Regions from separate parts of the Gilliamella sp. B3482 genome, predicted to be linked through region 3. Evidence: riboswitches for the same ligand, from Rfam matches in the RefSeq annotation. Region 3 holds a riboswitch; each other region holds the start of a gene.
The links. Region 3 has a riboswitch for thiamine pyrophosphate ahead of thiM (hydroxyethylthiazole kinase). Riboswitches for the same ligand answer to the same signal wherever they lie in the genome.

Region 1 (11,281 bases), on a different contig from region 3:
ACATCATTAATTCTAAATGCTAAGATAAAATTTTTCAGGATCAATAATTATAATTACTAAAGTTTTGTAAATGCTATATTTACAATTAAAACAATAGGTAGTCATTTTCTGATCATGGTTTTTCATAAAAATCTTTACGAAAGTTAACGATCTAAAGTAAAAAAAGTATTGCACCGTGTTTTTTCAGTCACTATACTTTTTACATAATTTTAGCGGGATAGCTAAAACAATAAATAAAAAAATATTAAATAAATCATAAATATACTTGACAGGATTGTCGCATATGTTCTATAATTTTCAACAGGCAACAGGCAACTTGGCCAACCTATAATTTAAATTCGTCTAAGTTCAGCTCCCATCTTAAATTTTCCACTGACGTTTATTTTTCTACTGAATCAAGTGAAATTCAGCGAATTTTCGCGCGATCCTTTTTTCGATCCTTTTCTCAATTATCCCGGCAGATTGTTTTTTTTGTGGCTCTTTTTATTCCTTTTTCGGGGCACGCATTAACTTCACAGACAACTAGGAATGCGATACAGGGTAGTGCGCCGTATTTGACTTTCGACGGTGGTCGTACTCGTATTGTTAATACTAACGATCTGCTTGGTATTACACTATCTGATGGTCAACATTATACGCCTTCTACCAATTCTTCATCTATAACCCCAATCGTCTTACCGGTTGCAGGTCAGAGTTTTGCTGATATTCGTATGTTGGTCCCTACTAATACTAATTCAGTCGCTTTAAGTTCTCTTATCGGTCCGCCTTATAACTATTGGGGGGATGAAGATGGTGATTCTGGCATTACTGCTACAGGTTCTTTAAGTTTATCTATCGTCGATAAATATGGTCAATCTGTATCACGTAGTACAGTGCCAACAATTTGTAAGGCACCTTATAAGTTTACCTTATCAAGTACTAACGGCACATTATCTACACGTTATGGCGTTCCCAATCGTAGTGATTTCAGTGCAAGTAGTGTAACTTATTACATCAACCCTAACGTTACACCGATGGTTTGTTTTGCCAGACCTAATTCAGGTGGTTATGCTGGCCCAGCTTTGATATGGGACCCTACTAAGGGTTTTCTCACTCAGTCAAATGAGCCATCCTCTTACGGTCAAAACTTTCCTACTACTGGTGCTAATGGATTGTATTTTGATTTACTTATTAGTGGCAGTAGTCAGGCGTTGTCTTGGCCTCCAATATCTCAGGGTGGTATCACAGTTAAAATGACTAATTCTACAGCTACAAGCGTTCGTGTTACTTTAACTGGTCCTTCCGCTACTAGATTCCAGATTAATTCAGACAATCCTAGTCGTATTTCCAAACCTTCTTTGCCTCAGACTTTCGAGTTGGTCGGTCGTGATGGTCAAGGTAATCCAGTTGTTAAATATGGTTTTACTTTGAAGCAGTGGTTCGTCCACCGTGTTTCTTGGAATGGCAATTATTCTCCTGCCTTATCTTGGTGTAATGGTATCGGTTATCGAATGCCTCGCGTAAAGGATTTAACCAATGCAGTTCGTAAAGATTTAGTTGTACCTAGTGCCACTCCTTCCTCATTTGGTAATAGTTTTATGCGTCATATAGGTTCGGGTTTTTTCACTGAGTGGGGTTATAATACCGTTGGCACCGCCTTCGAACTTTTTTTCTGGACTAGTGACTCCATTGGTCGTGACCAGGTTATCGTGGGTACGCAGCGTGGTAATGTGGTGAGGCAGAGCCTCTTAGGCAGCGACGGACTTTGTGCCTATCCTTAGTTTTTATTTCTTCGTCCTTAATCCTTAGGGCGGGGGGCATAAAAAATAGTGTTGAGTCATTAAAAGTAAGCTAAGAGTCAACGTCGTTTAGCCATAAAAAGCGAGTTTGTGGCTTAGCGACGTTTGAATTACCCGCCTCGGCGGGTTTATTTTTGCATTTTTTTATCTCAAAAAAAGTTGAGGAGCGGGGTTTTTGGGGTTCTAAATCCTACTTTTTAATATTGTTTTATATGAATAATCCAGCTTTAAGCTGTGGCGTTTAGTTGTGATTTTATATCAAAAAGTTGAGGATTTTTTGGGGATAAATTTCGTTTTATAAAACTCCCCTCAATTTTAAACGCTGAAATTTTTAAGATGTTTTTAAGTGGCGATATACCACCGATATTGAACAATATCGGTGGCTGGTTTTGTTACATTTTTTCAACCGTTTTAATACCAAGCATATCTAAACCGGTTTTAAGGGTTTTTGCTGTTAAAGATGCCAGTTTTAGACGGCTATGTTTCAAGTCTTCATTTTCGGCTGCCAAAATTGGGCAGTGCTCATAGAAGCTAGAAAATAGGGTGGCGATATCATACAAATAGGCGCATAGCACATGCGGTGTGCCTTCTGCAGCAACGGTTGAAACGGTTTCGTCAAATTGAATTAATCGAATTGCTAATGTTCGCTCTTTATCCGTGCCTAAATTGATATTACCAGTTAAGCTATCTTCGTTGATATTTGATTTTCTAAACACCGACAGTACGCGTGTATAGGCATATTGTAGATATGGTGCAGTATTGCCTTCAAATGACAACATGTTATCCCAATCAAAAACATAATCGGTGGTACGATTTTTGGATAGGTCGGCATATTTCACTGCGCCAATCGCTACTGCATCAATCACTTTGGCAAGTTCTGTTGGAGAAAGATCGGGATTTTTACTTTTAATGAGTGCTTCTGCACGCTCTGTTGCTTCGTCAAGCAGGTCATTTAATTTTACGGTATCACCTGAGCGAGTCTTAAACGGCTTGCCGTCTTTACCTAACATCATACCAAACATGTGGTGTTCAAGTTTTAAGGATTCTGGTACATATTTTGCTTTATGCACGATATCCCAAACTTGTTCTAGATGTTGGTGTTGACGTGAATCGGTATAATATAAAATACGTTCAGCATGGAGTGTTTCGTAACGATATTTTACACAGGCAATGTCGGTTGTTGCATAAAGATAGCCACCATCACGTTTTTGGATAATAACGCCCATTGGTTCGCCTTCTTTATTTTTATATTCATCTAGAAATACGACGATGGCACCGTCACTTTCAACCGCTAATTTTTTCTGTTTTAGATCGGCAACAATGCCTGGTAGCATACTGTTATAGATGCTTTCGCCCATTGTATCTTCAACCGATAAGGTGACATTAAGGCGTTTATATGTGGCAATGTTTTGTGTCATGGTGATATCCACCAGTTTTCGCCACATTTCACGGCAATATTGGTCACCACCTTGAAGTTTTACGACATAATTACGGGCTTTTTCGGCAAAGGCTTCGTCTTCGTCATAATGTTTTTTAGCTGCACGATAGAACGATTCTAAATCTGAAAGTTCCATGTCATTGGCATGTTCGTTTTCCATTTTTTCAAGATAGGCGATTAACATCCCAAATTGGGTTCCCCAATCACCAACATGGTTGGCACGGATAACATTATGACCAAGAAAGCTTAATACTCGGACACTAGCATCACCAATAATAGTTGAGCGTAAATGGCCGACGTGCATCTCTTTTGCTACGTTTGGTGCAGAGTAATCAACCACAATAGTTTGTGGTTTGGCTGGTAAAGTAATATTCAGTTTATCACTATTTAGCGCGACTTCGTTTTGTTCAGCAATCCAACTATCTTTTAAAAAAATATTAATAAAACCAGGACCGGCGATCTCGATTTTATCGGCAATATCATCAATATCAAGATGTTGTAAAACTTTTTCAGCTAATGCTCGTGGCGGCATTCCCAATTTTTTAGCGGTAGACATGATACCATTTGCTTGGTAGTCACCAAATTGGGCTTTAGCTGATTGCTTGATTAAAGCGTCGCAGTTTTTATCAGCACCCGCCATAATCATTGCTTGAGAAACACGTTGTGTTAATAGTTGTTGAATATTCACACTGAACCTAATCGATTAAAATAAAATGCCCAATATAATACTGATAAATTGATAAATTGTCACTGTGGGATTAGTTAAGGACAAGTAAATAGCTGATTCTTTTATAAATGAAAATTTTTTTATTTAGATGTAATTTATTAACTTAATTATAAAATAGATAAAAAAATAAAGAGAAAACAGGTGCCGAAATTTATTTAACTACCTGATTATCAATATCCTTTTGCTCTTTTCAACTTTGATGTTTGCTCAAGGCCATCTACAAGAAATCAGATTCACAATTGACAAAATAGTATGATAATTATGGTGAAAATATCCTTTTGGATGAATATGCAAAACTCACTCACCCCTTACATGAGCGAGAAATCGATTTTCCGATTAAAAATGGGGCTAAGCGAGAATTTTATCAAGCTATCAGATTGATCAAGGGCAGTTATTCTCTTCCAAAATCGTAGATAAGTTTGCAGGCAACCGTTGAGGGTAACTATTTACAATTATACCTTCAGCCTCTAAACTAATACCGTTCTCAACGGGGTGCCCTAGTGGGCTGAGAGTGTCAGATTGACTGACATAACTCGTCGAACCTGAACTGGATAATGCCAGCGGAGGGATTTGAGTTATTATATCTGCTCAAACCTTTTGTCTTTTACCTATTTCTTTGGAGGCAAAATGTTTCGTAAAAACTTTTTACTACCTGTTATTTTTCTATTTTCACTTTTTAGCCCATTAGTCAATGCAGAACTGCCCACTTTGACGGTTTATAGCTATAATTCATTTATGTCACAATGGGGACCCGGCGAGGCAATCAAAAAAGGGTTTGAAGCCCAGTGCAATTGCCAACTTGAGGTTGTGACATTAGGTGATGGTGTGTCAGTTTTAAATCGTATTCGCCTTGAAGGCGATAAAACGAATGCGGATGTTATTTTAGGGTTAGATAACAACCTATTAGAGCAAGCCAAACAAGCGAATATTCTTATTCCTCATCAAATCGCTAAACCCGACAATCTCAACACCAATTGGTGGGATGATAGTTTTATGCCTTATGATTTTGGTTATTTTGCTTTTATCTACAATAATAACAAAGTCAAAAATCCACCTCATTCTTTACATGAACTGGTTGAAAATAAAGCCGGTTGGAAAATCATCTACCAAGATCCAAGAACCAGTACACCAGGACTTGGTTTACTATTTTGGGTAAAAAAAGTTTATGGAGATAAAGCAGCAGAAGCGTGGCAACAAATCGCTAAAAATACGGTGACGGTCACCAAAGGTTGGAGCGAAGCTTATGGTATGTTTTTAAAAGGCGAAGCGGATTTTGTACTTAGTTACAGTACATCGCCAGTGGCACATATCATTAATGAAAACGAGCATCACTACGAAGCAGCTATTTTTGATGAAGGGCACTATCGTCAAGTTGAAGTAGCCGGAATTATTAAATACAGTCAAGAAATTGACCTAGCGCGCCAATTTTTACGTTATTTGCTGACACCTGAAGTCCAACACCAATTTGCTGAGAAAAATGTGATGTATCCGATTATCAAAACGGATCTACCTAATGCCTTTGCGCAAATTAATTCGGTCAATAAATCGTTAGAATTTGAGCCAGCAGAGATTGAAAAACATCAAAAAGCTTGGATTCGAGAATGGCAATCGGCAATTAGTAAATAGATCCGTATCGCCAATGTTGAAATTTAAATCGTTATTACCCGGAATGAGTGCAGCGAGCTTAATACTCATTATTTTAAGCTCGGCACTTATTGCTATTTGGCGATTTGCCTTAGAGTCAGGAAATTTGACGATTTATCTTGATAGTTATGTGCTTCATATTGTTTGGATCACTTTTTATCAAGCTTTGTTATCGACAATACTTTCGCTGGCATCAGCAATATTAATGGCTAAGGCGCTCTCTTTTATTGATTTTAAAGGTAAAAAGTTACTGATAAAAATAATGCCAATTACCTTTATTTTACCCGCTTTAGTGGTTGTGACAGGGTTGTTGTCGGTATATGGGCAACAAGGTTTACTGGCTTACATTTGCCAAGTACTGCATATCCCATTTTCATTTCCCATTTATGGCTTGCAAGGTATTTTGTTGGCTCATGTTTTTTTGAATTTTCCTTATGCTTGTGTGCTCTTTTACAAAACATTAAACAGTGTTGCTATAGAACAAAGACAGTTAGCGGCACAACTTAATTTTTCAACATTTACCTATTTTAAATTACTTGAATGGCCGTTACTTCGTAGACAAATATTGCCTATGGCAGCACTTATTTTTATGCTCTGTTTTTCGAGTTTTGCCATAGTGCTTGCATTGGGTGGTGGTCCAAAATACACCACGCTGGAAGTGGCTATTTATCAAGCGGTGCGAGACTTTGATCTACTACAAGCCGCATTACTATCTTGCGTGCAGTTGGTTTGCTGTATTGTTTTTATCAGCTTGATGCAGAAAATAAATAGAAATGATAGAAAGCTGAGTGTTAAATTTAGTCACTCCAACTATCAATTACCGATAACCAATTGGTTAAAAATGATTAGTATGATAATTATCGTAATAGGGGGATTATTTATATTGTCCCCGATGATTACTATACTTTTTCAAGGTTTCTATTTTTTCCAAATCTCATTACTCACATCGATGTTGCAACAAGCCTTACTCTATTCAATCCTTATTGCTATAGGTTCGGCTATGATAGCGATGTTACTTGGGTTACTTTTGCTATGGACCAATTGCCGACTATTGATTAACCAACAACGTCAATTAAGTAATCGGCTTATGATGGTTGCCTCCTTGATATTAGCTATACCAAACATGGTATTAGCATCGGGATTGTTTTTATTGTTATTCGGTTTTAGTCATAACACTGTTTTTATCTGCTTATTAATTATGGTTTGTAATGGGTTAATGGCGTTACCTTTCATCCTTAAAAATTTAGCTACGCCGATGTATGATATTACGGCACGCTATTGGCAATTAACCCAAACCCTTAATATCAATGGTTTAACGCATTTTTATTTGGTCGATTTCAAGGGGTTAAAAAGTCTTATGCTGATGAGTTTTGCCCTTGCTGCCATATTGTCATTGGGCGATTTTGGGGTAATAGCTCTGTTTGGCGGGCAGTCGGTAACCACGTTACCTTATTATTTATATCAACAGATATCGCATTATCATTATCAAGAAAGTATCGTGACAGCCGCGATATTATTACTTTTATCTTTTAGTTTATTGGTTGTGATGGATTATGATCGAACTTCAAAAAATTGAATATCAATATGACAACTTCAACATGCACTTTACGCTAAATATTGCGGCTAAAGAGCGGGTTGTTATTGTCGGACCAAGTGGCGCGGGCAAAAGTACATTACTTAGCTTGATTGCGGGGTTCATCTTTCCTAAATCAGGACAAATCATTTTAAATAACCAAAATGTCACAACAACGTTACCCGGTAAACGCCCTGTATCGATGCTATTTCAACAAAATAACTTATTTAGCCATCTAACGGTTGAACAAAATATTGCTTTAGGCATTAAGCCAACATTAAAACTGAGTCGAGCTGAACAAACGACTATTAATGATATACTGGTTCGTGTCGGGCTGGAAGGCTTTAACCATCGCTATCCCGAACAGCTATCAGGTGGCCAACGGCAACGCGTGGCTTTGGCTCGCTGTCTTATACAACATCGTCCTATATTATTATTAGATGAGCCATTTTCTGCTCTTGACCAAGCTCTGCGCTTTGAAATGTTGGCATTGGTTAATCAGGTTTGTAGTGAATTTAATCTGACCTTAATGATGGTATCGCATTATCTGGATGAGTCACTTAGCCATTTTTCCCGCTGTGTGGTTATTGAAAATGGAAACGTCATATTTAATGCAGAACCAAAACAGCTAGCTGAAAATCAAGAGATAGCTAAATTGTTAGGGATAAGTTATTATTCATAATTAGTGTACTCAGTAAAAAAAGTTGAGGAGCGGGGTTTTTGGGGTTCTAAACTCTGCTTTGCAATGTTGTCTCAAATAAGTAATTCCGCTTTAAACTGTGGCGCTTTTTAGTAGCTGTGTTTTTCTATCAAAAAAAGTTGAGGAGCGGGGTTTTTGAGGTTTTAGATTTCACTTAAAACTTTTAAATGATCATAACCACTATTTTAAATACTAAAATAATTTTTTTAGGATGAATAACAGTGATTCTAAAGATTTGTAATGATGATAATCTTTAATTAAAACAGCGTTTAATCAATTATCATCTAGATCCTTTTTAGATCCTATTTACAAAAGTTAACGTAAATGAGTGAAAAAAAGTGTTGCATCGTGTTTTTCCAATCACTATACTTTTTACACGGTTTTAGCTACTAGGCTAAAATTTAGCAGAAAAATATAAAATTGTAAATTAATCAAAAAATTACTTGACAGGATTGTCGCATATGTTCTATAATTTTCAACAGGCAACAGGCAACAGGCAACTTGGCCAACCTATGTTTTAAATTCGTCTAAGTCCAGCACCCAGTTTAAATTTTTCACTGAAGCTTATTTTTCTACTCAATCAAGTGAAATTCTGCGAATTTTCGCGCGGTCGCTTCCGCGATCCTCTTCTCGATCCTTTTTCCGATCGTTTTCCGGATCCTCTTTCAGATCCTGTTTTCGATCCTTTTCCGAATTATCCCGTCAGATTGTTTTTTTCGTGGCTATTTTCCTTTCTTTTTCCAGCCATGCATTGACATCACAGACAACTAGGAATGCGATACAGGGTAGTGTACCTTATCTGACTTTCGACGGTGGTCGTACTCGTGCAGTTGATGCTAACGGTCTGCTTGGGATTACACTATCTAACGGAACTAATTACACGCCTTCTACCAATTTATCATCTACAACCCCAATCGTCTTGCCGGTTGAGGGGCAGAGTTTTGCTGATATTCGTATGTTCGTTCCTACTGATACTAATTCAGTCGATTTAAGTACTCTTATCGGTTCTCCTAATAATTATTGGGGGGATGATGATGGTGATTCAGACGTTACTGCTACAGGTTCTTTAAGTTTATCTATCGTCGATAAAAACGGTCAAACGGTATCACGTAATTCCGTGTTAACAATTTGTAACGCACCTTATAGGATTAAGTTATCCAGTACTAACGGTACATTATCAACTCGTTATGGCGTTCCTAATCGTAGTGATTTCAGTGCCCGTAGTGAGACTTATTACGTCAATCCAAAGGCTTCGCCTGTGGTTTGTTTCGTCAGACCTAATTTAATGTATGGTAAGCTTGGTGATGATCCTTATGACCCATCTTGGGATTTTGCTGGCCCAGCTTCGATGTGGGACCCTGATAGGGGGTTTCTCACTCAAAAAACAGACCCTCTCTATTACGGTCAAAACTTTCCTACTACAGGTCTTAATGGATTGTACTTTGATTTAGATATTAGTGGTAGTAGTCAGCCATTGTCTTGGTCTCCTGTTTCTCTGGGTGGTATCACAGTCACAATGTCTAATTCTACTGCTACAAGCGTTCGCGTTACTTTAACTGGTCCTTATGCTACCATATCCCAGCATTGGTCAAACAATCCTGGTCCTATTTCTAAACCTACTTTGCCTCAGACCTTCGAGTTGGTCGGTCGTGATACTAATGGTACTCCTGTTGTTAAATATGGTTTTACTTTGAAGCAGTGGTTCGTCAACCGAGGTACTATATCTGACACTTATTCTAATACATTATCTTGGTGTAATCGTATTGGTTATCGAATGCCTAGCGTAAGGGATTTAACCAACGCGGTTCGTACAGAATCTCCTGCTATCTCTGGCGCCACCCCTTCCTCACGGGATAATCATTATATGCGTCATATAGGTTCTGGTTTTTTCACTGAGTGGGGTCGTATGCTTGATTATACAACCATTGGCCTCACCAACAATCGGCTCTGGACTAGTGACCGGAATGGTAGTAACCAGTTTATCGTGTACACATACAACGGTATCGTGGGTTGGGCCTACGACAACGACTACGACTACAGCTACGGCCTTTGCTCCCATCCTTAGTTTTTATTTCTTCGTCCTTAATCCTTAGGCTGGGGGGGAGTGATAAAAAATAGTATTAGGTGATTAAAAGTAAGCTGACTCAAGGAGTCAACGTCGTTTAGCCATAAAAAGCGATTTTGCGGCTAAGCGGCGTTTGAATTACCCGCCTCGGCGGGTTTATTTTTGAGGTTTTTTATCGCAAAAAAGTTGAGGAGTGCGGTTTTTGAGGTTTTAAATTTTACTTAAAAAATTATTCAAATATCAAACTCACTAAATTTCTAATTCAAAGCCCTAAAATAAAATTTTCAAGGATCAATTGTTCTAATTTTAAAAATTTGTAATTGCGACATATTCAATTAAAACATTGGTTAACAAATTATAACTTAGATCCTTTTTAGAACATATTTACAAAAGTTAACGCAAATGAGCGAAAAAAAGTGTTGCATCGTGTTTTTCCAATCACTATACTTTTTACACGGTTTTAGCTACAAGGCTAAAATTTGATATAAAAGTATAAAATTGTAAATAAATCAAAAAATTACTTGACAAGGTAGTCTAAAATGCATTATAATTTTCAACAGGCAACAGGCAACAGGCAACATGGCCAACCTATCTTTTAAATTCGTCTAAGTCCAACTCCCAGTTTAAATTTTTCACTAAAACTTATTTTTCCACGCAATCAAGTGAAATTCTGCGAATTTTCGCGCGATCGCTTCCGCGATCCTCTTCTCGATCTTTTTTCCGATCCTTTTTCCGGTCGTTTTCCGGATCCTCTTTCAGATCCTGTTTTCGATCATTTCCCAAATTATCCCGGCAAATTGTTTTTTTCGTGGTCTTTTTCCTTCCTTTTTCGGGGCACGCATTGACATCACAGACAACTAGGAATGTGATACAGGGTACTGCACCTTATCTGACTTTCGACGGTGGTCGTACTCGTGTGGTTGATGCTAACGGTCTGCTTGGGATTACGTTATCTGATGGTACGCAATATATGCCATCAACCAATCTTTCATATATAACCCCAATCTCCTTGCCGGTTGCGGGTCAGAGTTTTGCTGATATAAGTATGTTGGTCCCAACTAATACTAATTCAGTCGATTTAAGTACACTTATCGGTCCTCCTAATAATTATTGGGGTGATGATGATGGTGATTCTGGTGTTACTGCTACAGGTCGTTTAAGTTTATCTATCGTCGATAAAAACAATCAAGCTGTATCACGTAGTACCGTGCCAGAGATTTGTAAGGCACCTTATAAGGTTACCTTATCTAGTACTAACGGTACATTATCCACACGTTATGGGGTTCCTAATCATAGTGATTTCCGTGCTAGTTATGTGACTTATTATGTTAATCCTAAGGCTTCGCCTGTGGTTTG
Region 2 (11,281 bases), on a different contig from region 3:
GGTACTAATAAACCAACCAATACAGTTGAAACTACTGAAACTGTAACTGAACCGGCTTCAACCACATCGCCATCTAGCTCAACATCGAATGTTGCCAATATTACATGGCAATGGCCGGCACAAGGTAAGATCATTGAAAAATTCTCTAATGCCACTAAAGGTATAGATATTGCTGGTTCATTAGGCGCTAAAGTCGTTGCAGCAGCGGATGGTCGAGTGGTTTATTCTGGTAATGCATTACCAGGTTATGGTAACTTAATCATTGTAAAACACAATGATGACTATTTAACGGCGTATGCGCATAACCAAACTATTTTGGTTAAAGAACAACAAAATGTTCGAGCAGGTGAACAAATTGCGACAATGGGCGCAACGGGAACTTCATCAGTACGACTACACTTTGAAATTCGTTATAAAGCGCAATCAGTCGATCCATTAAAATACTTATCTAAATAATAAGTGTTTAAAACGATTAAAACGTTAAAAATGCACTTAATCAAACGTGCATTTTTAACGAAAGTCCAATTCATTTAACCATTTTATTTTACGTAACTAAGGAGTTATATTCATGGCAGTAAAAAAATTAGTTCTTATTCGTCACGGAGAAAGCGTTTGGAATCAAGAAAACCGTTTTTGTGGTTGGACTGATGTTGATTTATCTGACAAAGGTAACAAAGAAGCTGCTGAAGCAGGTAAATTACTAAAACAAGAAGGCTTTACATTTGACTATGCATATACTTCAGTTTTAAAACGTGCTATTCATACATTATGGCACATCCTTGATGAAGTTGATCAAGCATGGTTACCGGTTGAAAAGAACTGGAAATTAAACGAACGTCATTATGGTGCGTTACAAGGTTTAAATAAAGCAGAAACTGCTGCTAAATATGGTGATGATCAAGTTAAATTATGGCGTCGTGGTTTTGCTATCACTCCTCCTGCACTTGAAAAATCAGATGAGCGCTTCCCTGGTCACGATTCACGATACAGCAAATTACCAGAATCAGAATTACCATTAACTGAAAGCCTAGCATTAACAATTAAACGTGTACTTCCTTATTGGGAATCAACTATTGCACCACGTGTTGCAAAAGGTGAACGTGTTATTATTGCAGCTCACGGTAACTCTCTTCGTGCTCTAGTTAAGCATTTAGACAATATCAGTGATGATGACATTATCGATGTTAACATTCCAACTGGCGTACCATTAGTTTATGAATTTGATGACAATATGAAAGTTGTTAAACATTACTACTTAGGTAATGCTGATGAAATCGCAGCTAAACAAGCAGCGGTAGCAAACCAAGGTAAAGCCAAATAATTTATTCATCAAAAAGGTAAGTCGAGAGACTTACCTTTTACTTTTAGTGTTACTGATAATTACTATTTAACTTTTTGAGACGCAAATTTTGTCTAAAATTTACTATATTTATGGCGTAATGAATGCCGGAAAATCCACTGAATTACTACAAATAGATCATAACTATTTAAGTAATAATATGCAGACATTATTACTTAAATCATCGGTCGATACTCGCGACTCCGCAGTTGAGATTGTATCTCGACTTGGATTACGTAAAAAAGCATTACAACTTGATGATAATACTGTTGATGGTATTATTGAACAGATCAAACAAAATAACTATGCGTGTATTTTGATTGATGAAAGTCAATTTTTATCGTCCAATACCATATGGAAGTTGTCAGACGTATGCGATGAGTTTGGCGTTCCAATGATGTTTTTTGGATTAAAGACCGATTATATGGGACATTTGTTTGAAGGTTCGAAAACATTATTAGAAATTGCTGATAATTATAGAGAACTTAAAACCGTATGCTGGTGCGGTAAAAAAGCGACAATGATTCTGTTAGAAGGTGAAAACGGACAAATCGTTAAATTTGGTAATTCAATTCATCTTGGTGATAGTGAATACCATTCAGTTTGTCGAAAACACTGGAAAGCAGGGAAGGTAAGACCCAATTAACGCATATCCTTGCTTATGATGGATATATATTTTAATTATAATTATAAGGAATTAATCTCATGAAAATTAGAAATCTTACGTTAGCTCTAGCGCTTGGAGCAATCTCCTATTCTGCCAATGCTACACATTATATTATTACTGACACCGACATTCAAATTAGAAAAGGTGGCTGGGTAGTATCAAGTGATCAGCATGCAAAAGGTGCACCGAATTTTTATTTAAGAAATACAGTTCTTAGAGGTGGGCTTCAAAATGATGTTGAAGTTTTAACTATTAAAAGTGATGGATTGACTATTAAATTAAGCCCAACTCGTGGTCTAGGTATCCTTTCAGTTGAAGGTGATGGAGTCCGTTTAGGTTGGGATTCCCCGGTTGAAGAAATCGTTCATCCAAATAATATCAACTTAGAAAGCCGTGGTGGTAATGGTTGGTTAGATGGTTTTAATGAAATGATGGCTCGTTGTGGTTTTGAATGGACAGGTCATGCAGTACAAGCTGATGGAATGATGTATACCCTTCATGGACGTGCGCAAAATACACCTGTTTCAAAACTGTTTGTTGATATTGAAGACGAAGCACCATACACCATTACCGTTAGTGGTCTTATCAAAGAAAAAGCTTTCAAAAAAAGCAATTTAGAAACTTGGGTTAGAATTTCTCATGTACCAGGAACTAAAGAGTTTACTGTTCACGATACTGTGACTAACCAAGGTGATTACCCGCGTGATTATCAAATTATCTATCACAGCAATTTTGGTACACCAATCCTTGAAGAAGGGGCAAAATTTGTTGCACCTGTTAAAGAAGTTTCACCATTCAATGATTATGCGGCTACCGGCCTTAAAAATTGGCAAACCTATTTAGGACCAACAAAAAACTTTGACGAAATGGTTTATAACATCTTCCCTTATGCGGATTCAAAAAATCAAACTCAAGTGATGTTGGCTAACAAAGCAGGTGATAAAGGGGTTGGTATTTCATTTAATACTAAACAGTTACCAGTGCTTACATTATGGAAAAACACCGATACGCTTAAACAAGGTTACGTGACCGGTATTGAGCCAGGTACAAGCTTTGCCTATCCAGTTACTATTGAACGTGAACAAAAACGTGTTCCTCAATTAGAACCAGGTAAAAGCGCTGACTTTAAGCTAACATATAGCTTATTATCAAATAAAGAAGCTGTAAAAACTTATGGTGACAAAATTAAAACCATCCAAGGTAAACAAACTACAAAAGTAGTTGAACAACCAATGGCTAAAGAATAAGTTATATCAAATTCCACCGCTAACAAAAAGGTTAGCGGTGACTTTCACTCCGCGATTAAACAAATTCCCATACCTTAACGCACTAATCTAAGTTAAAATAAATTCAGAAATTTGACTGTAGGAATCAATATGAGAAGAATGATAGTTGGTATAAGTGGCGCAACAGGCTTTGCTTATGGTATAAAAGCTTTAGAACTCCTAAAACCAATGGACATTCAAACCCATCTTGTCATATCAAAAGCGGCTAAAATAACCGGGAATTACGAACATTCTAAATCCCAGTTAGCACAATTAGAATCTTTAGCCGATATGGTCTATTCGGTTGACAATATTGGTGCTGCCATTGCTAGTGGGTCATATAAAACAATGGGCATGTTAGTTGCACCTTGCTCGATGCGAACACTAGCAGCAATAGCTCATGGTCTATCTGATAATTTATTAACACGCGCTGCTGATGTCGTTTTAAAAGAGCGTCGTCGCTTAGTGTTAATGACACGAGAAGCCCCATTACATCTAGGACACATTAAAAATATGGAAGCGGTGACATTAATGGGGGGAATTATTTTTCCACCTGTTCCTGCGTTATATCAACATATTGAAAGTGTCGATGATATTATCACTCATAGTGTTGCCAGAGCGCTTGATCTGTTTGATATTGATGTACCTAGTTTACCGCGCTGGGGTGAGGATATGAGTCTTAATCAAAAATCTGAATAAAATAATGAAATCATCTGACCATAAAATCGTGCAATTTATTAAACAGCAACATGTGTTAAGTCTAAGCGTGATATTAGCCGGTCCATGGGCATGTAATGCATTTTATGTATTTGATGAAGTCAATTGGTGTTTATATTTCTTATCAGAATTGAAAACCCAACACGCACAAGCGATGCTAAAAAATCCTAATGTTGCTGGCACGATTAGCATTAGTCCAAAATCGGTTGCTAAAATACAAGGGATACAATTTACAGGCAATGCTCAATTGCTTGCTGAAAATCAAGCAAGTCATGCTTATAAACTTTATTATCATGCCTTTCCTTTTGCCAGAGTGATGAAAGCACCGATTTGGTCTATTCAATTGCAACAAATCAAGATGACAAATAACCTAATGGGTTTTGCGCATAAAACCCATTGGCAACGTAATGAAGAGCTTTAAAAGCAGACTTAGCTTTCGAAAATAAACATCATCCAGCGAATGATATTAACATCGAATTATTTTGGGGGGATTCCTTCTTCGAATTCAGGATAACCATCACAAATAATATCCCAATTCGCTTTTGAACCGGTATAAATATGAATACGCTTTTCCGCATTAATTGGTTCATTAATTAGGCCAATACGTAATCGATAACTATTATTATCATTATCACGACTAGAAAAAAGGTGTGAACCACATTGACCACAAAAATGGCGATTAACGCCTGAGCATGAAAAAACTTTTATCTTTTCTTCGCCCTTAATAAAAGTTAAATCTTCCTTGTTAATGGCTGTTGCAGCATTAAAAGCCGAACCAGTTTGTTTGCGACAACGCGAGCAATGACAATACACAATTGTTTTAATCTCATTATTTAGTTGATAGACAACCTCGCCACATAAACAACTTCCTGTCATCATAATTTATTTACCTTTTTTATTTATCATTTGTTAACACATTATAAAGACAGATAAAAATAAGTTGCAAGCAATTTAAAAAATAGAAAAAAGTTGAGGAGCGGGGTTTTTGAGGAGAAAAAGGCACCAATAATTAGTGCCTATAATCGAATATCTTTTTATATAAGAGAAAAACAGTCAGCATTTTTCAATAAAATAGCGCATTATGCGGTTATCGGTCGTTAGTTCGGGATGGAATGAGCAGACTAAAATATTATCTTGCTCTGCCATTACGCAATGATTATCAATAAAAGCAAGTTGTGTGACTTGCTTGCCCGCCCTAGCAATATAGGGCGCTCGGATAAAAACAGCTGGAACTTGCTGGCCAATAGGTGCAATATCTAACATCGTCTCAAAGCTAGCAATTTGCCGACCAAATCCATTACGTTCAACCACAATATCCATCAAACCCAGTTGTTCAACTTCGCTATGGCTTGTTTCATTACCGCAAAGCACCAAACCCGCGCAGGTACCAAAGATCCCTTTACCTTGCTTGGCAAACTCTTGGATTGGTTCAAATAAGCCATTTTGTCGAATTAAACGACTTATTGCAGTTGATTCACCACCCGGAATAATTAAACCATCAACTTGACGCAATTCCTCGGCCTTTTTTACTGCAATTGGGATGACTAAATCAATAGTTGCAAGCATATTTAAATGTTCAGTCACTGCACCTTGTAAATTAAGCACACCAATGGTTTTATTTGCTTTTGAGCTCATTACCAACCTCGCTCCTGCATTCTTTCAGATTCGCTTAATTTACTGATTTCGATACCTTTCATTGCTTCACCTAATCCTTTTGAAAGTTCAGCTAATCTTGGATAATCGTCAAAATAAGTTGTTGCTTGAACGATTGCTTTAGCGAATTTTTCCGGATTTTGCGATTTAAAAATACCTGAACCAACAAACACACCATCGGCGCCAAGTTGCATCATCAATGCAGCATCAGCAGGCGTAGCAATGCCGCCAGCAGCAAAATTAACAACCGGTAGTTTACCCAGTTGTTTGATTTGTAATATCAACTCATAAGGTGCACCAATCTCTTTAGCAAATGTCATCAACTCATCTTTTGATTTACCAACAACTAAACGAATTTGTTCATTTACTCGGCGCATATGCCTTACTGCTTCTACAATATTACCTGTTCCTGGTTCACCTTTGGTGCGTAGCATCGAAGCACCTTCACCAATTCGACGCAGTGCTTCGCCTAAGTCACGACAACCACAAACAAAAGGTACGGTAAATTCATCTTTTAATAAATGATATTGTTCATCCGCTGGTGTCAGCACTTCGCTTTCATCAATATAATCTACGCCCATGGACTCCAAAATACGCGCCTCAACGATATGACCGATTCGCGCTTTTGCCATAACAGGTATGGTAACTGCTTTCATCACTTCTTCAACGATTGTTGGATCAGCCATTCGTGCTACGCCTCCAGCAGCGCGTATATCAGAGGGAACACGTTCTAAAGCCATTACAGCCACTGCACCTGCTTGCTCAGCAATTTTTGCTTGTTCGGCATTAACTACATCCATAATCACACCGCCTTTTTGCATCTGTGCCATGCCACGTTTTACTGTTTGTGTACCTGTTTTCATGATTACTCCTAATTAAATAAACTATTATTCAAAATAAAATTGCTTCAATAAACAGCCAATTGGACTATAATCAACCCATCCAATTATGCATAAATCAAAAAACTGATAGACGATGTGGAATAAACAAAAATTAGCGGCTTTTGACGGAGCACTATTTAAAAAAGTGGTCCAGTTGATTGAAAACTACATTGAACAAGGGGTATTAATAGCGGGTGAGAGATTACCATCAGAGCGAGAGTTAGCTAAAAATCTGCACGTTAACCGCTCAACTATTGTCCATGCGCTAGATATCTTAACTGAAAGAAATATATTGGTTCGTAAGCAGGGTAGTGGAACCTTTATTAATGATCAAAAATGGGGGCTTCAAGCTTACTCCACCATTAACTGGCGACTACCAGCCCATTTCTATCAAAATCGCAAAAGCGTATATCAACAAAAAGTATTTCAGACTCGTCAGCAAATGGCGAACATCTGTGATTTGGCTAATGGCGATTTACCAACTCATATGATGCCCAAATTAATGTTACCCAATATCACCTCTCATGAAATGGTTGCTTATGAAAAGCAAAGCGACACATTGCAATTGGGTCTACCTACACTCAAAGTCCAGATCGCCAATTATATGTTGAACCAATTTGGCATGATGGTTGATACCGATCAAATTTTAATAACCTCAGGAACGCAGCAATCCCTCTTTTTAATTACTCAAGGATTATTAAAACCTGGCGATGCAATAGGCATTGAATCACCTTCATATTTCTATTCATTACCACTATTTCAAGCAGCAGGCTTGCGGTTATATGGTATTGAGTGTGATGCCGAAGGGATAACCTTAGAGAGTTTACAAAAAGTAAGTTTAGAACGGCAAATTAAATGGCTATTTCTAAATCCAATATTTCAAAATCCAACGGGATGTGTAATGAGTAATCATCGAAAAAAACAGATATTGGCATTTTGTCGAAAGCAGTGTATTGGTATTGTTGAGGATGATGCTTATAGTGGGTTAGCTTTTGATCAAAAGAGTCATATCGACCCGATAAAAAAATATGATATCAGTAATCAAGTTATCTATTTAGGATCATTATCCAAATATATTGGTCGCAACATACGTATTGGTTGGATGATTGCACCGAAAGAAATTATCGAAAAACTAGCCAATATAAGGCATCACATTGACTCAGGATTAAGTATATTACCGCAACTTTTAGCTGAAGAATATTTGACTCATCACTACCAATCCCATCAAGAATGGTTACGCCAGCAATTAAAACAGAAGGCTAACCAACTAATAGATTGGCTTGATGACTATTTTAAAGGTGACATCAATTACCAGATACCCACAGGCGGTTTTCATCTATATGCCCATTTGCCCGTTAGCAGTCAGGCGCAGGAGTTGGCTATTTTAAATCAATTACTAGCAAAGCATATAATAGTGTCACAAGGCACTGACTTTGGGGATCGAGTTGGCGCTATACGTTTAAGTTATGGTCATTTTGCAAAAGATTTGATGAGATAAAGCGAACTAAGTTTTTATTGATTGTTCTAACAGGTATTTGGCGTTAATAAATAGATCATAACTGCCTAGACAAACAAGGCAGAGTTAATCGGTAAACTTCAAATCTCATTATTGGATTGAATCTCAGCTAAATAATTACAAAACTATCAAAAAATCGCGGTTTTTATGCCTTATTAGCTACATTATATGATATAACAATTTGCGTTTGATATAAGGCATTCGTAGCAATAACATTTATTATTAAAAACCATATCCGATTACTTAAAACAGATTCACATAAAAAATCTTATCATTTTATTTACAAAATATTATCTGAAACCACGGTACACCAATATTTAACTCACTTGCTATATATGTTAGATTATTTGCTCCTTTCATATATAAGCAGGTAGGCTGATTTTGAATCTTTCTCCAAAAGCTTTTCACTATTTGGGTGTTATCGCAACACTTGCATCATTAGGAATGTACGTATCGTATATCCCACAAATTATCGACAATCTTCATGGATTTAAAGCTAATCCAACTCAACCTTTAGCGGCAGCAATTAACTGCTCATTATGGGTCTGTTATGGCTTATTACGACAAAAAAAGGATTGGCCAATTGCAATAGCTAATTTTCCAGGGGTATTATTTGGTTTAACCGCGTTTATTACTGCTTTATAAATTCTTGTTTTAACTCCCTTATATTTTCTTTATACAGCATAATATATGCTGTATTTTTTTATAATCACAATTTTTGTGAAATAGGCTAGATAATTGTTACTCAAAAATTGAGAAATCAGAGAAGATTAAAAATTAACCTTGCATATAACTTATTAATTATTATATTGTTATGGAGTTATCAACAGGTTTGTTAAATACTTATCAAATAATAAAGTGAATAATTTAATCGATTAATCTAATTTATCGATTTACTATTGTTATCTAATAGTGATTAAACTATAGTAAAAGTCAGCTTATTTTTTAGGCTGGATTCATCTTCAAAATCTATCAGAATGTTATTTATACAAAGATTAACTAAATTTGATGATTAACAAATGAGTTTTATAAAATAAGGAAATCACCATGGCTGATATTAATCTTTCCGATGATTTGATAAAAGATTTTATCTACTCAATGTACCGTAAAGAGGTATTATTAAATTTAAAAGGTGTGGTTTTGACTGAAGAAGATCGCAAACAACTCCACGCAAAAAGAGACTTTGTAAATCAATTATCTGAAGCCGAATTATCCGATATTCGCTCATGGGTTCTAGATAAATTAAAATTACTTGAAAACCAACACCAAGAGCAGAATTAACTAAAAAATCTATACTAAGCTAGCTTTTTCAAATCTATTGATAAAATTTATTTGCAGCGTTATTCAAAACGATATGGACAGTTTAAACAATCGTTTTATAATGCATCAGTTACTCGATAATCTTAAGGAAAGATCATGAAAAAGTTAGCAGTAGTGTTATTATTAGGTCTCCCAGTTATTGCATCTGCGTCCAATTGTGACGAAATTAGTGCAAATATCGCCGAAAAAATTAAAAATAACGGTGTTAATGAAAATAGCTTCCAATTAAAACTTGTTCCTCAAGATGAACAAAATATTGAAGGTAAAATCGTTGGATCATGTGATCGAGGTAAACAAAGCATTGTTTATATTCGTGCACCATCATCAAAATCAGTTAAAGATGAGCCTGAAACACCTGTTGAAATCACACCACAACCCGTCGAGTGCTACAGCCCTAGTAACGCTCCAGTTCAAACGCCAGCTTCGGCACCAGTAGAAAAAGTTCAAACTCCAGAGCCGACTTCTACAGAATCTCAGGAAACTGAACAAAAAGCAGAATAAACGAAAATTTAAGTAACCATTTTATAAATTTTATAATTTGTTTAACCGGGGTGCTATAGGCTGAGATTATACCCGTTGAACCTGATTCGGTTAATACCGACGAAGGGAGTTTAAAACACGTCTATTATAGAAATCTGTTTAACTCCTTATAGCGAATTTGTCAAAAAGGAGTCATTATGCCATCATTTAACTCACTGATTGAATCAAGCGAGTGGAAACACTATATTCAACATGATTTTGTTCAACAATTAGGAAAAGGCACATTAGACTTAACCTGCTTTCAATACTACCTGAAACAAGATTATCTTTTTTTAATCAACTTTTCCCGAGCTTGGGGACTTGCAGTATATAAAAGTCACGACATTGCTCAAATTCGGCAATCATTAGATAGCTTAAAAACCATTGTTGAAGTTGAACTCGATCTGCATATTGAATATTGCCAAAAATGGCACATATCTGAATATGAACTAAGCACATTAAAGGAAGCCAAAGCCAATAGCGATTATACACGTTATGTGCTTGATATAGGATTACACGGCGATATATTAGATATACACATAGCAATGGCACCCTGTTTAATTGGTTATGGCATGATTGCCAATTGGATTCAAGGTTGGAACGAAAACAACCCATATCGCTCTTGGATTGAGATGTATGCTAGTAAGGAGTTTCAACAAGCAGTACAGAAAGAAATTGCTTGGATAGAAGGACAATTACTTAATATCAGTGAAAACCGATTTAAACAATTAAGCCAAATATTTAAGCAAGCGACGCAATTGGAAATAAATTTTTGGCAAATGGCATTGGATAAAAGTGACTAGTAAACAGCATGTTTTACCAGTTTAGATAAAACATGCTGAGCATGAATTATAAAAGTTGTTGATAGTTTTGCTTGGTTACATCATCCCAAACACTTGCTTGGACTTGCCCAATATGATGTTGTTGTAAAAGCAACATAGTTAGTCGAGATTGTCCAATCCCTCCACCAATTGTCTGTAAAAAATCACCATTAGCTAATGCCTTATGCCAAGCATATTGCAGACGATCTTCATTATTGGTTAATTTTAATTGACGCTTTAACGTCTCAGGATCGACGCGAATACCCATTGACGAAATTTCAAAACCACTATTTAAAACTGGATTCCAAACTAAAATATCACCATTTAATCCTTTAGAACCCATCTCATTATCGCTACTCCAATCATCATAATCAGGGGCGCGCACATCGTGTTTTTCTTTATTTGACAAATCACCACCAATACCGATTAAAAATACTGCGCCTAACTCCTTAGTAATCGCATTTTCGCGCTCTTTTGGTGATAAATTAGGATAACGTTTTAATAACTGTTCACTATCCATAAAAGTGATCGACTCTGGTAAAAAACAAGAAAGATGATATTTTTCTGAAACCACTTTTTCTGT
Region 3 (11,281 bases):
TTCACTGCCCATAAAAGGATGGCAATTATCATGAACACGATCTTTACCGACTAATTTCTGAGCAACTTCTAATGCAAATTTTGTTGCATTAGCACCATTATGTAAAACAGGGCTACCATTGATATGTTCGATTTTAACTGAGGCGCCAAAACTTTCCGCCTGCGAAGTGGCAATTTCGGTAATACGCTTGAGCAATAAAGTCCGGGTATTATTATCTAATGCTCTGACGGTTAGCTTCATCAATGCGTCGCTATTGACCACATTGGGGGCTTCGCCAGATTGAATACAACCAATCGTGATAACAGCTTTCTCAAAGGGTGAAACATTGCGGGAAACAATACTTTGTAAAGCAATGCCAATATAACAAGCAACAAGCGTCGCATCAATTCCTCGCTCAGGCATGGCTCCATGAGCACCTTTCCCTTTGATGGTGATATGAATCGTATCGGATGAAGCCATAAGAGCACCGCTTTTAAAATAAAAATGGCCTTCCTTAAATCCGGGCATATTGTGAATACCGAAAATCACATCACAAGGAAATTGTTTAAATAAACCCTCATCGACCATCACTTTCCCACCATATAACAACTCTTCAGCTGGTTGAAAAATGACATGTAAAGTCCCATCAAAGTTGCGTGTTTCGGCAAGATATTTAGCTGCACATAGCAAAATAGTGGTATGCCCATCATGACCACAACCGTGGAATTTACCATGGCTAATACTGCTCCAAGGTTTACCCGAAGCTTCAATAATAGGTAATGCATCCATGTCAGCTCTAATACCTATTTTCTTATTACTAGCGCCATTTTTCAAAACACCAACGACGCCAGTTTTTGCTAGACCACGATGAACCTCATAGCCCCATTCAGATAGCTTATTTGCAACTAAATCACTGGTTTTTTTCTCTTCAAAACCTAACTCAGGATGTTTATGAATCTGATGTCGAATATCAACAAATTCTTGTTCTGTTTTTCTAATCGTTTCCATAATATGCTGCATTTTAGGCTCCTAATTAACCTGAATATCGTTTATGAGAAAAAATAAAAATGGAACTATACATCTAAGTTAAAATTATATTTAAAAACAAAAACTAACTTTATTATCAAAACCACATAGATGAATAAATATACAATCTAATTTTGTATAAGTCGATTATTTCTGTTATTCAATTTTTATTCTTGAAGGATAACCTTTCTTATTTTTCTTGGCACGATGGTTTATTTGAGTATAAAGGAGCAGAAACGCTCAATCATTACGATTTATTAATAACAGATATCAATCTTATAAATTTTCATTATTCTGAGGTGTTTTTTTTGTAGGCTTATTGGCGTAATATAATCACTATACTTTATATGGCAGGCAAATTTATTTTAATTATAGATGTTCCAACGTTGCAACATAACTAGATGAATTATTAGATAACAAAAGGGGATAATGATGAAATTAGTCGTCGATAATATGAGTTGTCAACATTGTGTTAAAACCATTACTAAAGCAATTAATGATATTGATCCTAAAGCTAAAGTGACCGTTGATTTAGCGAAGCATGAGGTTGATATAGAAGGTGGTACTATCTCACAAGAAGCTGCAATTCAAGCCGTTAATCAAGCGGGGTTTGAGTTTGTGGGTATTTCGTATTAAGGCAATACTATTTACAATTTCTCATTTTAAACGATTAAGACAATCGCTTAAATACTAGATAATACAAATATCCAATAGCCTCTATTTTACTAGATAATGCACTAAAAAAGTTTTCATATACTTCATTGGCACGGATTGTCGATGAAGTATATAGCTATTGAAATTAGCGTTTGCCGAAATATCACATTTAACTTGCTAACTTTTTCCTGCGGTGTCCCACCATTGATAAAAATGGTGAGTAGGTCCAATTCCTTTACCAATTTTCAAATTATCTGCATTTTCAATGGCACCTTGTAGGTATTTTTTTGCTTGTTTAACGGCTTCTTCTAACTCATATTTTGGTAGTAATGCTGAAATAGCTGCCGATAATGTGCAACCTGTACCATGAGTGTTTTTAGTTTGGATACGTGGTGATGCCATTCTGATGATCTTTGTTGGCGTGATTAAATAATCCGGACTTTCTTGACTTGGCAAATGCCCTCCTTTCATTAATACTGCCTGACAGCCTAATTTGAGTAGCTCATAACCCTGTTGTTGCATTTCATCTTCGTTTTGTGCCTCATGACAATCAAGTAATGCTGCTGCTTCTGGAAGGTTAGGGGTGATGATGGTGGCTAATGGTAATAGCAATTCTCGAATAGCGGTAATGGCATCATTTCTCAATAAAGGATGCCCCCCTTTGGCTATCATTACCGTATCAAGAACAATATTGGCAATAGGATTATTGCTTAATAGATGATTAACCGTGGTTACAATCTCTTTATTCATCAGCATACCGATTTTAACGCTATCAATATGGATATCTTGATAAAGTGTGTTAAATTGAGCCTCAACAAATTCGGGTGGCACTGGGTATATGCTATTAACACCTTGTGTACTTTGTGCGGTTAAAGCAGTAATGACTGACATCCCATAAGCGCCAAGCGCTGAAAAGGCTTTTAAATCGGCCTGAATACCTGCACCGCCACTAGGATCGCTACCAGCTATAGTTAATGAAACTGTTGTCATGGTTTAATTTCCTACCTTGCTTGTCTTATTTTTCTAATCAAATCAGATGTGGCCTTAGCAATATCTCCTTGCCCGCAAATTGCGGATACAACGGCAATACCTTCAATGCCAGTTTGAATCACTTCAGTTAAATTGTTTACACCGATACCACCGATCGCAACGGTAGGGCATTGTTTTGCTTTAACAAGTTCAGTCAATTGGGCGATGCCTATTGCTTCTGCTGCATCTTTTTTGGTGGGGGTTGGATAGATAGGGCCAATACCTAGATAATCGACTAGTTGCCAAGGAACGCGCTCAAGTTGCGAATAATTAGAGACTGAAAGCCCTATCCATTTATCTTCTCCAATTAATCGTCGTGCAACTTCGACAGGTAGATCGCTTTGTCCAACATGAACACCATCGGCATCGACAGCTAAAGCTATATCAATATGATCATTAATCAATAGTGGAACTTGAGTGTCGATTAATACTTCTTTTAAAGCTTGGGCGGCTTTATACCAATTTCTACCTGAATATTCTTGTTCTGAACGTAATTGAACGGCAGTAACACCATTTTCAACTGCAAACTTAGTGGTATTAACCATACCATTTATGCCATCACAAAGTACTGGATCAAGTACTAAATAGAGTGTTAAATCAAGTTGCTTCTTCATCAAAAATCCTTATTTGTGGTGAAAAGAGAAAGTTGGTCAATAATTGACATAGCAAAAGTACCTAGCCCTTGCTGTTTATTAGCGAGTTCACCCGCTTTTTTCATCATAAAGCAGGCTGAAGCAGTAGCCTTTAAATGATCTTCAGAACTTGCAATCAATGCTGCCACAATCGCAGATAATGAACAACCAGTACCAGTTACTTGTGTTAGCGCGATATCACCCCCAACAATGCTATAAACCTGCTCACCATCTGTGACATAATCGGTCTCACCTGTTATTGCAACAATGGTTTGATATTTCTTGGCTAATAGCATTGCCGCATTTAATGCAGAATCAGTAGAATCCAGTCCATCAGGCCCTTTTGATGATGATTGTTGACCACTTAATGCTAGAATTTCTGAAGCATTTCCTCGAATAACTGTCGGTTTAAATGTTAATAATTGCTTAGCAATTTCAGTACGATATTTCAATGCTGCTCCAACTGCGACAGGATCTAATACCCAAGGAGTTTGATTAGCTTTTGCGGCGGCTAGTAACATGCTTTTAGCGCTATGACTATTGATCGTGCCAATATTAATTAACAAACCATTTGCAATGGCAACAAAGTTCTCAACTTCTTGCTCAGCTACCACCATCGCTGGTGAAGCCCCAATCGCCAAAAGAACGTTAGCAGTGTAATTTTGTACCACATCATTGGTAATACAATGGATTAAAGGTCGCTTCTGATGAACTTGCCCAATAAAAGGAATGGCATCCTGATTTGAAAATAATTTAATGACCGACATATTCTTTCCTTATCTAATAAATAATATTAAGGGAAGAATGTGTCAAAAGCGGTAATTAAGACAGAGACTTCCCTACGCTGGCATGATCCAGATCAGGTTCAACGGGTAAATTCTCAGTTTTTTGCTCTAACAAAAAACACCCCGAGTCTAAATAACAAATTTGGATAAAATTGAATCTATTATGAACTGAGTTTAAAAATTAAACAAGTTATTGTAATAATCTTTCTATATCACTAATGGCTCGTCTATCCGGTAAGAAAATTATTAAATGATCGCCATCTTCAATCATTAAATCCGTATTTACTATAATTACATCTTCACCACGAACCACGGCACCAATCGTAGCACCTGAAGGTAATTTTAAACTGTTAATATTTTTACCGACTAATTTTGAATTTTCCGCTTCACCACGAGCAACTACTTCGACAATTTCCGATTCACCTTGGCGTAATGAGACAACTTTAACTACCCCCGTTTGCCTAACATGGCTTAGTAGTTCTGAAATAGTGGCATGTTGTGGTGAAATCGCGATATCAATAACACTATCGTTAATCAATTCTAAGTAGGCTTGTCGCTGGATAAGAACGATGACTTTTTTTGCCCCCATTCTTTTTGCTAGCATAGATGACATAATATTGGCTTCATCATCGCTAGTGACCGCCACAAACAGATCGGTTAACTCGACTTGCTCTTGCGATAATAATTCTTGGTCTGATGATTCACCATGTAACACGGTGGTATTAACTAACTGCTCAGCTATTAATTCAGCTTTTTCTGCATTACGTTCAATCAACTTAACTTGATAATCATTCTCTAAACGTTTAGCTAAAGCAATGGCAACGCCACCACCACCGCTAATAATAATACGTTTATAAGGTTTTTCTAGCCTTTGTAGTTCACTGGTTACTGCTTTAATATTGAGGGGAGGGGTAATAAAATAAACCATGTCTCCAGCTTCAATTAAAGTCGAACCTATTGGGCGAATAAAACGATTTTGACGATAAATAGCAACAACACGTGCTTCGACATGTGGTAAATGCTCTTTAAGTTCGGATAGTTCGCTCCCCACTAACGCACCACCGTAATAAGCGGTTACAGCAACCAAACAGACACGATTATCATAAAACGAAGCAAACTGTAAAGCACCAGGATATTGAACTAATTGGCTAATATGATTTGTAATTAAGTTTTCAGGAGCAATAATATGATCGATGTTGATACAATCTTTATTGAAGAATGGGTATCTTTCATCGTTATATTCAGGAGCACGGATTCTAGCAACTTTTTGTGGAATATTAAACATCACATGCCCAATCTGACAAGCCATCATATTTACTTCATCAGAATTAGTAACGGCAACTAACATATCGGCTGATTCCGCGCCAGCACTCTCTAATACTTGTGGGTAAGATGATTTACCGCAAATGACTTGTAAATCAAAACGCTCTTGCAAAGATTGCAATTTATCATGATCTTCATCAACGACAGTCACATCGTTCTGCTTTTCAGTTACTAGATATTCAGCAAGTGCACTACCAGTTTGGCCTGCACCAAGAATGATAATTTTCATAATAAACCTATTATAATCAGAAGGCCTCAAGCTAACTCATTATTAGAACAATAGAGCTCATATCAATTAAAGCCGTTTGATATTGTTTAGTAATAATCGCAATCTTATTTTAGATTATACAAAACCGATTGCGTCATAAACCTTCTTCAACGTAGGCTCTGCTTTAGCGCGAGCTTTTTGGGCTCCTTCTTGCATAATTGAAAGAAGATAATTTTCATCATCTCGATATTGATGATATTTTGCTTGTAAACCGGTTAACATCTCGATAACTTGATTCGCCACCTCGGTTTTTAGATGACCATACATTTTGCCTTCAAACTCTTTTTCAAGTTCAGCAATTGGCTTACCTGTAATACCTGTCAAAATATCTAACAAATTTGAAACACCGGCTTTGTTTTTTGAATCATAACGTACAACAGGTGGTTCGTCTGAATCGGTCATTGCACGTTTAATCTTCTTCTCGACATCTTTCGGATTCTCAAGTAAACCAATAACATTGTTACGATTCTCATCTGATTTAGACATCTTTTTGGTTGGATCTTGTAAAGACATCACACGAGCACCTACTTTAGAAATAAACGGTTCAGGAACAGTAAAAATATCGCCATAAAGTGCATTAAAACGCATAGCGATATCACGTGATAACTCGAGATGTTGTTTCTGGTCATCACCTACAGGAACTAAATTAGCTTGATATAACAAAATATCAGCAGCCATTAATACTGGATAATCAAATAGCCCGGCGTTAATATTTTCAGAGTGACGAGATGACTTATCTTTAAACTGCGTCATACGGCTCAGTTCACCAAAATAAGTATAACAGTTCAACGCCCAACCTAATTCAGCGTGAGCTGGTACTTGTGATTGAACAAAAATAGTACTTTTTTGTGGATCGATACCACACGCCAAATAAAGCGCTAACGTATCAAGTGTTGCTTTTCGCAACTTATTAGGATCTTGACGGACCGTGATCGCATGTTGATTGACAATACAATAAACGCAATCATATTCATTTTGCAAAGACACCCAATTCTTCAAAGCCCCTAAATAGTTGCCTAATGTTAGTTCTCCTGATGGCTGAGCGCCACTAAATACAATTGGTTTACTCATAATTTATTCCTAATTTATACTCATTATTTTTTTGCATCAGCCTTTGGCTGAGGTAATAAGGTTAATATATCTTTAAAATCATCAAATAAAAAATCAGGCTTGCTAGATGCAATCGACACCCCATAATTATAACCATAACTTAACGCCACTGTTGAGCAATTAGCATTTTTAGCAGCAGTAATATCATTCTTTGAATCACCAACAAACAGCAACTGATCACTAAACAATCCAAAGGTTGCCATGACTTGATAAAGTGGGGCAGGGTGTGGTTTCAACTTAATCACATCACCACCACCAAGTACCAATGAAAAGTATTCTTTAATACCTAATGACGTCAATAGAGCAGGTAAAAATTGTGCAGGTTTATTGGTAACTAAAGCTAAGGGATAATGATTTTCATAAAGCGTTTTTAAGGTTTCTTTAACATGCGGGAATAGCGTTGTTTGCTCATCCATAACCTTATCATAATGATGATTAAACAACTGTTTCGCTTTATTGAAATCCTCTTTAGACGGATTGCGGCCAATCACGTTGAACACGCGTTCGAGCATGACATCAATGCCATTACCGACCATGTTTTTTACTTGCTCATTAGTAACGGTGGGTAACTCCAAATCTGCTAACATCTTTTGTGCAGCTAAGGCAAGGTCAGGCACACTATCGACTAAAGTTCCATCTAAATCGAAAGCAATAGCTTGAATATCATTTAACTTAGCCATGGTTAACACCTTCTAATTCTTTACGCATTGCATCAATTACGGCTTTATAATCCGGTTGACCAAATATTGCCGAACCAGCAACAAACATATCAGCACCCGCTCTGGCAATTTCAGCGATATTATCAACTTTAACACCACCATCAATTTCTAAACGAATCTTTCTGCCAGACTCAATAATGCGCTGTTTAACTTGTTGTAATTTTTTTAGTGTACTTGGTATAAATGATTGTCCACCAAAACCTGGATTAACGCTCATTAATAAAATAATGTCGACCTTATCCATCACATAATCTAAATAATCTAACGGCGTTGCAGGATTAAGTACAATTCCCGCACTGCAACCATGATCTTTAATTAATTGCAAAGAACGGTCAAGGTGAATAGTTGCTTCAGGGTGAATAGAGATATTAGTTGCGCCAGCTTTGGCAAATGAGGTAATTAAATCTTCAACAGGCGAAACCATCAAATGAACATCAATCGGAGCCTTAATACCATAATCACGAAGAGCCTTACAAAACATACTACCCATCGTCAAATTTGGTACAAAATGGTTATCCATTACATCAAAATGGACAACATCGGCACCAGCGTCTAATATTTTCTGCGTATCTTCTCCAAGTCGAGCAAAATCAGCGGATAATATTGATGGTGCAATAATAAACTCTTTCATAACATACCTCTACTAATAAAACCTTATACATAAAATAGGTTATTTTTGGTACAAGGCTAATATTTCATCAATTTTTTTGCGTCCTTCGCCAGCACAGCTAATTGAGCGTCGCATTTCTGCACGGTAAAGATGGCGCGCTTTACTATATAACGTTCTGGTATACTCTGTATCGTGATTTGATAGTAGTACAGGAATATTTTTTTTATAAGCAATTTTTTCTGCTAATTGTGACAATCGCTTATGTTCTTCAAAACCAAAATTATTGGAATAATAAGCCGTAAAACCGATAGATTCATTTGGAGAAAGATAAGGCGGATCACAATAAATGACAGAATTGCGTTTTGCCATTTTCATTGCTTCATGATAAGGAGTACAGATAAACTCAGCTTTTTGTGCTTTTTGAGCAAAATAGTAGAGCTCCTTCTCAGGAAAATAGATAGTTTTGTAACGTCCAAAAGGTACATTAAAAAGCCCGCTATTATTATAGCGACATAAACCGTTATAACAGTGGCGATTCAAATAGACAAACAAAAGCGATCGTAGATATTGATCTTTACTATAATTAAAGACATCTCGTAGCTGATAAAAAGCCTCAGCTTGATTATTCTGATGATTAAATAATAGCTTAAGATCATTAATAAACTTATCAGGATTGGATTGTAATAACCTAAATAACGCAATTAGATCATGATTGATATCAGCTAAAATATAACTTTTAAAGTTTGTGTTTAAAAAAACAGAACCAGCGCCTACAAAGGGCTCAATGAGTTGGTCCCCTTCTGGTAGATATTGTTTAATTGTGTCCACAAGCTCATATTTTCCTCCAGCCCATTTTAAAAAGGCTCGTTGCTTCTTCAACGGAAACTCCTATTTTGCTGATTTTTCTTTATTAATTGTTTCACCAGATTTAATCCAAGGCTTATCTTTTTGTAGTGCACTTGGTAAAGATTTGATCGCTTTTCTGGCTTCGTCAGCAGAATCATATGTACCTTTAACTAATATATACCATTTAACATTATTTCGTTTGGTTTCATAAATTTGGTAATTAGTGAGATTATGTTCTTTAACCAATCTTTTCAAACCATCAACTGAACTAGAAGAACTAAGTTGAATTGAAAACTGATCATTCTTAATTTTGGCAATCGAAGTTGAATTATTACCTGTTATTACACTATTATTTGAGTTAGAAACAGTAGGATTGCCTCTATCTGGATTTATTGGTTTATTTAAATTAGTTGATGAACCACTAGTATTTTGAGTTGTACTGTTACCCGTTGGTTGCAGCTCTGGTCTAGAACCCGATGTTGACTGTGTTGATGCTGGAGGTTGACTAACCCCATTATCGTGCTCATTAACATTACTATTAATTGGGGCTGGTGGCACAGGTGCAGAATTTTGTTGACCTTGCGCTAACGCCCCACTATCGCCACTGATTGTTGAATCAGGCGTTTGCGTCGACGAAACACCATTGACTTCAGGAGGAGTCAGTATGGTTGTTTTTTTTGAAGGACGAGATATCACAAAGCAAACCAACAAGACAATAATAGCTAAAGCTAATCCCATAATAATCAATTTTTTCTTCGAATAATGCTGAAAAAAAGTTGATATACTAAAAGAAGGCGTAGAAGACTTACTTGATTGTTCTGGTATATAACGATCATCTTTATCTACACGCATATTAACTCCTTTCAAATGGTTTATTGCCTCATGGCCAGCCGAATTTAAAAAATTGAAATTTTAAATTTGTTCTATTTTTTCAATAATATATCCAGCAACACCTTTGGCACTTTGCTCATCAGTTTTAATCGTAATATCAGCGATCTCTTCGTAAAGTGGATCACGCTCTTCGGCTAATTCTTCGTAAAGTTCACGGGGAGTATTGCCACCTTGTAATAAAGGACGACGCTTATCTTTCTGGGTTCTTGCCATCTGTTTTTCTATTGTAGTTTCTAAATAAACTACAATACCGCGAGCTGATAAACGGTTACGTGTCTCTTTAGATAAAATCGAACCACCACCAGTAGCAAGAACTATACCTTGTTTTTCAGTCAACTCATTAATGACTTTCTCTTCTCTGGCTCGGAATCCGTCTTCACCTTCTAAGTCAAAAATCCATGCAATATCAGCACCTGTACGTTTCTCGATCTCTTGGTCAGAATCAAAAAATTCCATACCTAACTGTTGTGCAATTTGTCGGCCTATTGTGCTTTTTCCTGCCCCCATAGGGCCAATTAGAAAGATATTTCGCTTTTCTGCCATTGTAGTTTCATCATCTATTAATTTTGGTTAAAATTTACAACACAATATCAATTTATAATGACTTAAATAACTCATCATTTCGGTATTGAATTGTGTAACTTACTTGGATCTCCGTCTAACGACAAAAATTTAGGTCGGTAATTATCTCAATAGATAGCCCCATTTTGCAACAGGTATTTATTAATCGATTAACTAATACCTGCTTGATGCAGATCATGAATATTCAGCGCACCAACCAATTCGCCGTGATTATTTACCACAGGTGCAGCAGTAATATTATGATCATTAAATGATTTTAAAGCTTCGACCGCTTTCCAAGTTTCAGGTATTTGATGTCCTGGACTTGTCATTACATCGACAATATTATCTTGTAATGTACCATGTTTTAGTAGCAAACGGCGTAAATCGCCATCTGTAAAAACGCCAACTATTTTATTATCATCTTGGCATATTGCAACTAACCCCACACCAGTACGACTTAATTCTAACATGGCATCAAGTACTGTTGCTGATTGTGGTACTCTAGGAATTAAATCACCCTTACGCATAATATCTTTTACATGATTTAATAGTTTAGCGCCTAAACTGCCAGCTGGATGTGAACGAGCAAAATCTTCTTCCTTAAATCCACGAGCTCGCATAACGGCAATTGCCAGCGCATCGCCCATCATTAACGTATTAGTTGAGCTTGAGGTTGGAGCTAATCCCATTGGACACGCTTCCTTTTCGATTGAAATGTCCAGCACTGCTTGCGCAGCTAATGCTAATGGGGAATCAAGTCCACCTGTTATGGCAATAACTGGAATATTCATTGCTGCAAGAATGGGTAAAATAAATTGAAATTCCTTAGCTCGTCCTGAATAAGA

Region 1: another riboswitch for thiamine pyrophosphate. It lies ahead of thiB (thiamine ABC transporter substrate binding subunit); the one in region 3 lies ahead of thiM (hydroxyethylthiazole kinase).
Region 2: another riboswitch for thiamine pyrophosphate. It lies ahead of tenA (thiaminase II); the one in region 3 lies ahead of thiM (hydroxyethylthiazole kinase).

The regions. Positions count from the first base shown of each region.
Region 1 is NZ_JAFNNL010000001.1:93,086-104,366, reverse strand. It holds gene J3U18_RS00550 (hypothetical protein) at 474-1,760, shown strand; gene argS (arginine--tRNA ligase) at 2,171-3,904, opposite strand; TPP riboswitch at 4,422-4,530, shown strand; gene thiB (thiamine ABC transporter substrate binding subunit) at 4,571-5,569, shown strand; gene thiP (thiamine/thiamine pyrophosphate ABC transporter permease) at 5,583-7,163, shown strand; gene thiQ (thiamine ABC transporter ATP-binding protein ThiQ) at 7,141-7,842, shown strand; gene J3U18_RS00525 (hypothetical protein) at 8,579-9,925, shown strand; gene J3U18_RS00520 (hypothetical protein) at 10,767-11,281, shown strand, end outside.
Region 2 is NZ_JAFNNL010000006.1:62,664-73,944, reverse strand. It holds gene nlpD (murein hydrolase activator NlpD) at 1-456, shown strand, start outside; gene gpmA (2,3-diphosphoglycerate-dependent phosphoglycerate mutase) at 569-1,321, shown strand; gene J3U18_RS10025 (thymidine kinase) at 1,410-1,985, shown strand; gene J3U18_RS10020 (aldose 1-epimerase family protein) at 2,045-3,253, shown strand; gene J3U18_RS10015 (UbiX family flavin prenyltransferase) at 3,383-3,970, shown strand; gene J3U18_RS10010 (pyridoxamine 5'-phosphate oxidase family protein) at 3,975-4,409, shown strand; gene J3U18_RS10005 (GFA family protein) at 4,466-4,867, opposite strand; gene pdxT (pyridoxal 5'-phosphate synthase glutaminase subunit PdxT) at 5,042-5,623, opposite strand; gene pdxS (pyridoxal 5'-phosphate synthase lyase subunit PdxS) at 5,623-6,507, opposite strand; gene J3U18_RS09990 (PLP-dependent aminotransferase family protein) at 6,617-8,020, shown strand; gene J3U18_RS09985 (SemiSWEET family transporter) at 8,420-8,683, shown strand; gene J3U18_RS09980 (hypothetical protein) at 9,086-9,319, shown strand; gene J3U18_RS09975 (DUF1161 domain-containing protein) at 9,455-9,859, shown strand; TPP riboswitch at 9,896-9,984, shown strand; gene tenA (thiaminase II) at 10,036-10,680, shown strand; gene asnA (aspartate--ammonia ligase) at 10,727-11,281, opposite strand, start outside.
Region 3 is NZ_JAFNNL010000002.1:197,052-208,332, forward strand. It holds gene J3U18_RS04115 (M20 aminoacylase family protein) at 1-999, opposite strand, end outside; gene J3U18_RS04120 (heavy-metal-associated domain-containing protein) at 1,438-1,641, shown strand; gene thiD (bifunctional hydroxymethylpyrimidine kinase/phosphomethylpyrimidine kinase) at 1,837-2,649, opposite strand; gene thiE (thiamine phosphate synthase) at 2,661-3,302, opposite strand; gene thiM (hydroxyethylthiazole kinase) at 3,302-4,087, opposite strand; TPP riboswitch at 4,140-4,241, opposite strand; gene trkA (Trk system potassium transporter TrkA) at 4,296-5,657, opposite strand; gene trpS (tryptophan--tRNA ligase) at 5,772-6,767, opposite strand; gene J3U18_RS04150 (phosphoglycolate phosphatase) at 6,791-7,486, opposite strand; gene rpe (ribulose-phosphate 3-epimerase) at 7,479-8,156, opposite strand; gene J3U18_RS04160 (Dam family site-specific DNA-(adenine-N6)-methyltransferase) at 8,196-9,014, opposite strand; gene J3U18_RS04165 (SPOR domain-containing protein) at 9,024-9,833, opposite strand; gene aroK (shikimate kinase AroK) at 9,894-10,415, opposite strand; gene gutQ (arabinose-5-phosphate isomerase GutQ) at 10,604-11,281, opposite strand, start outside.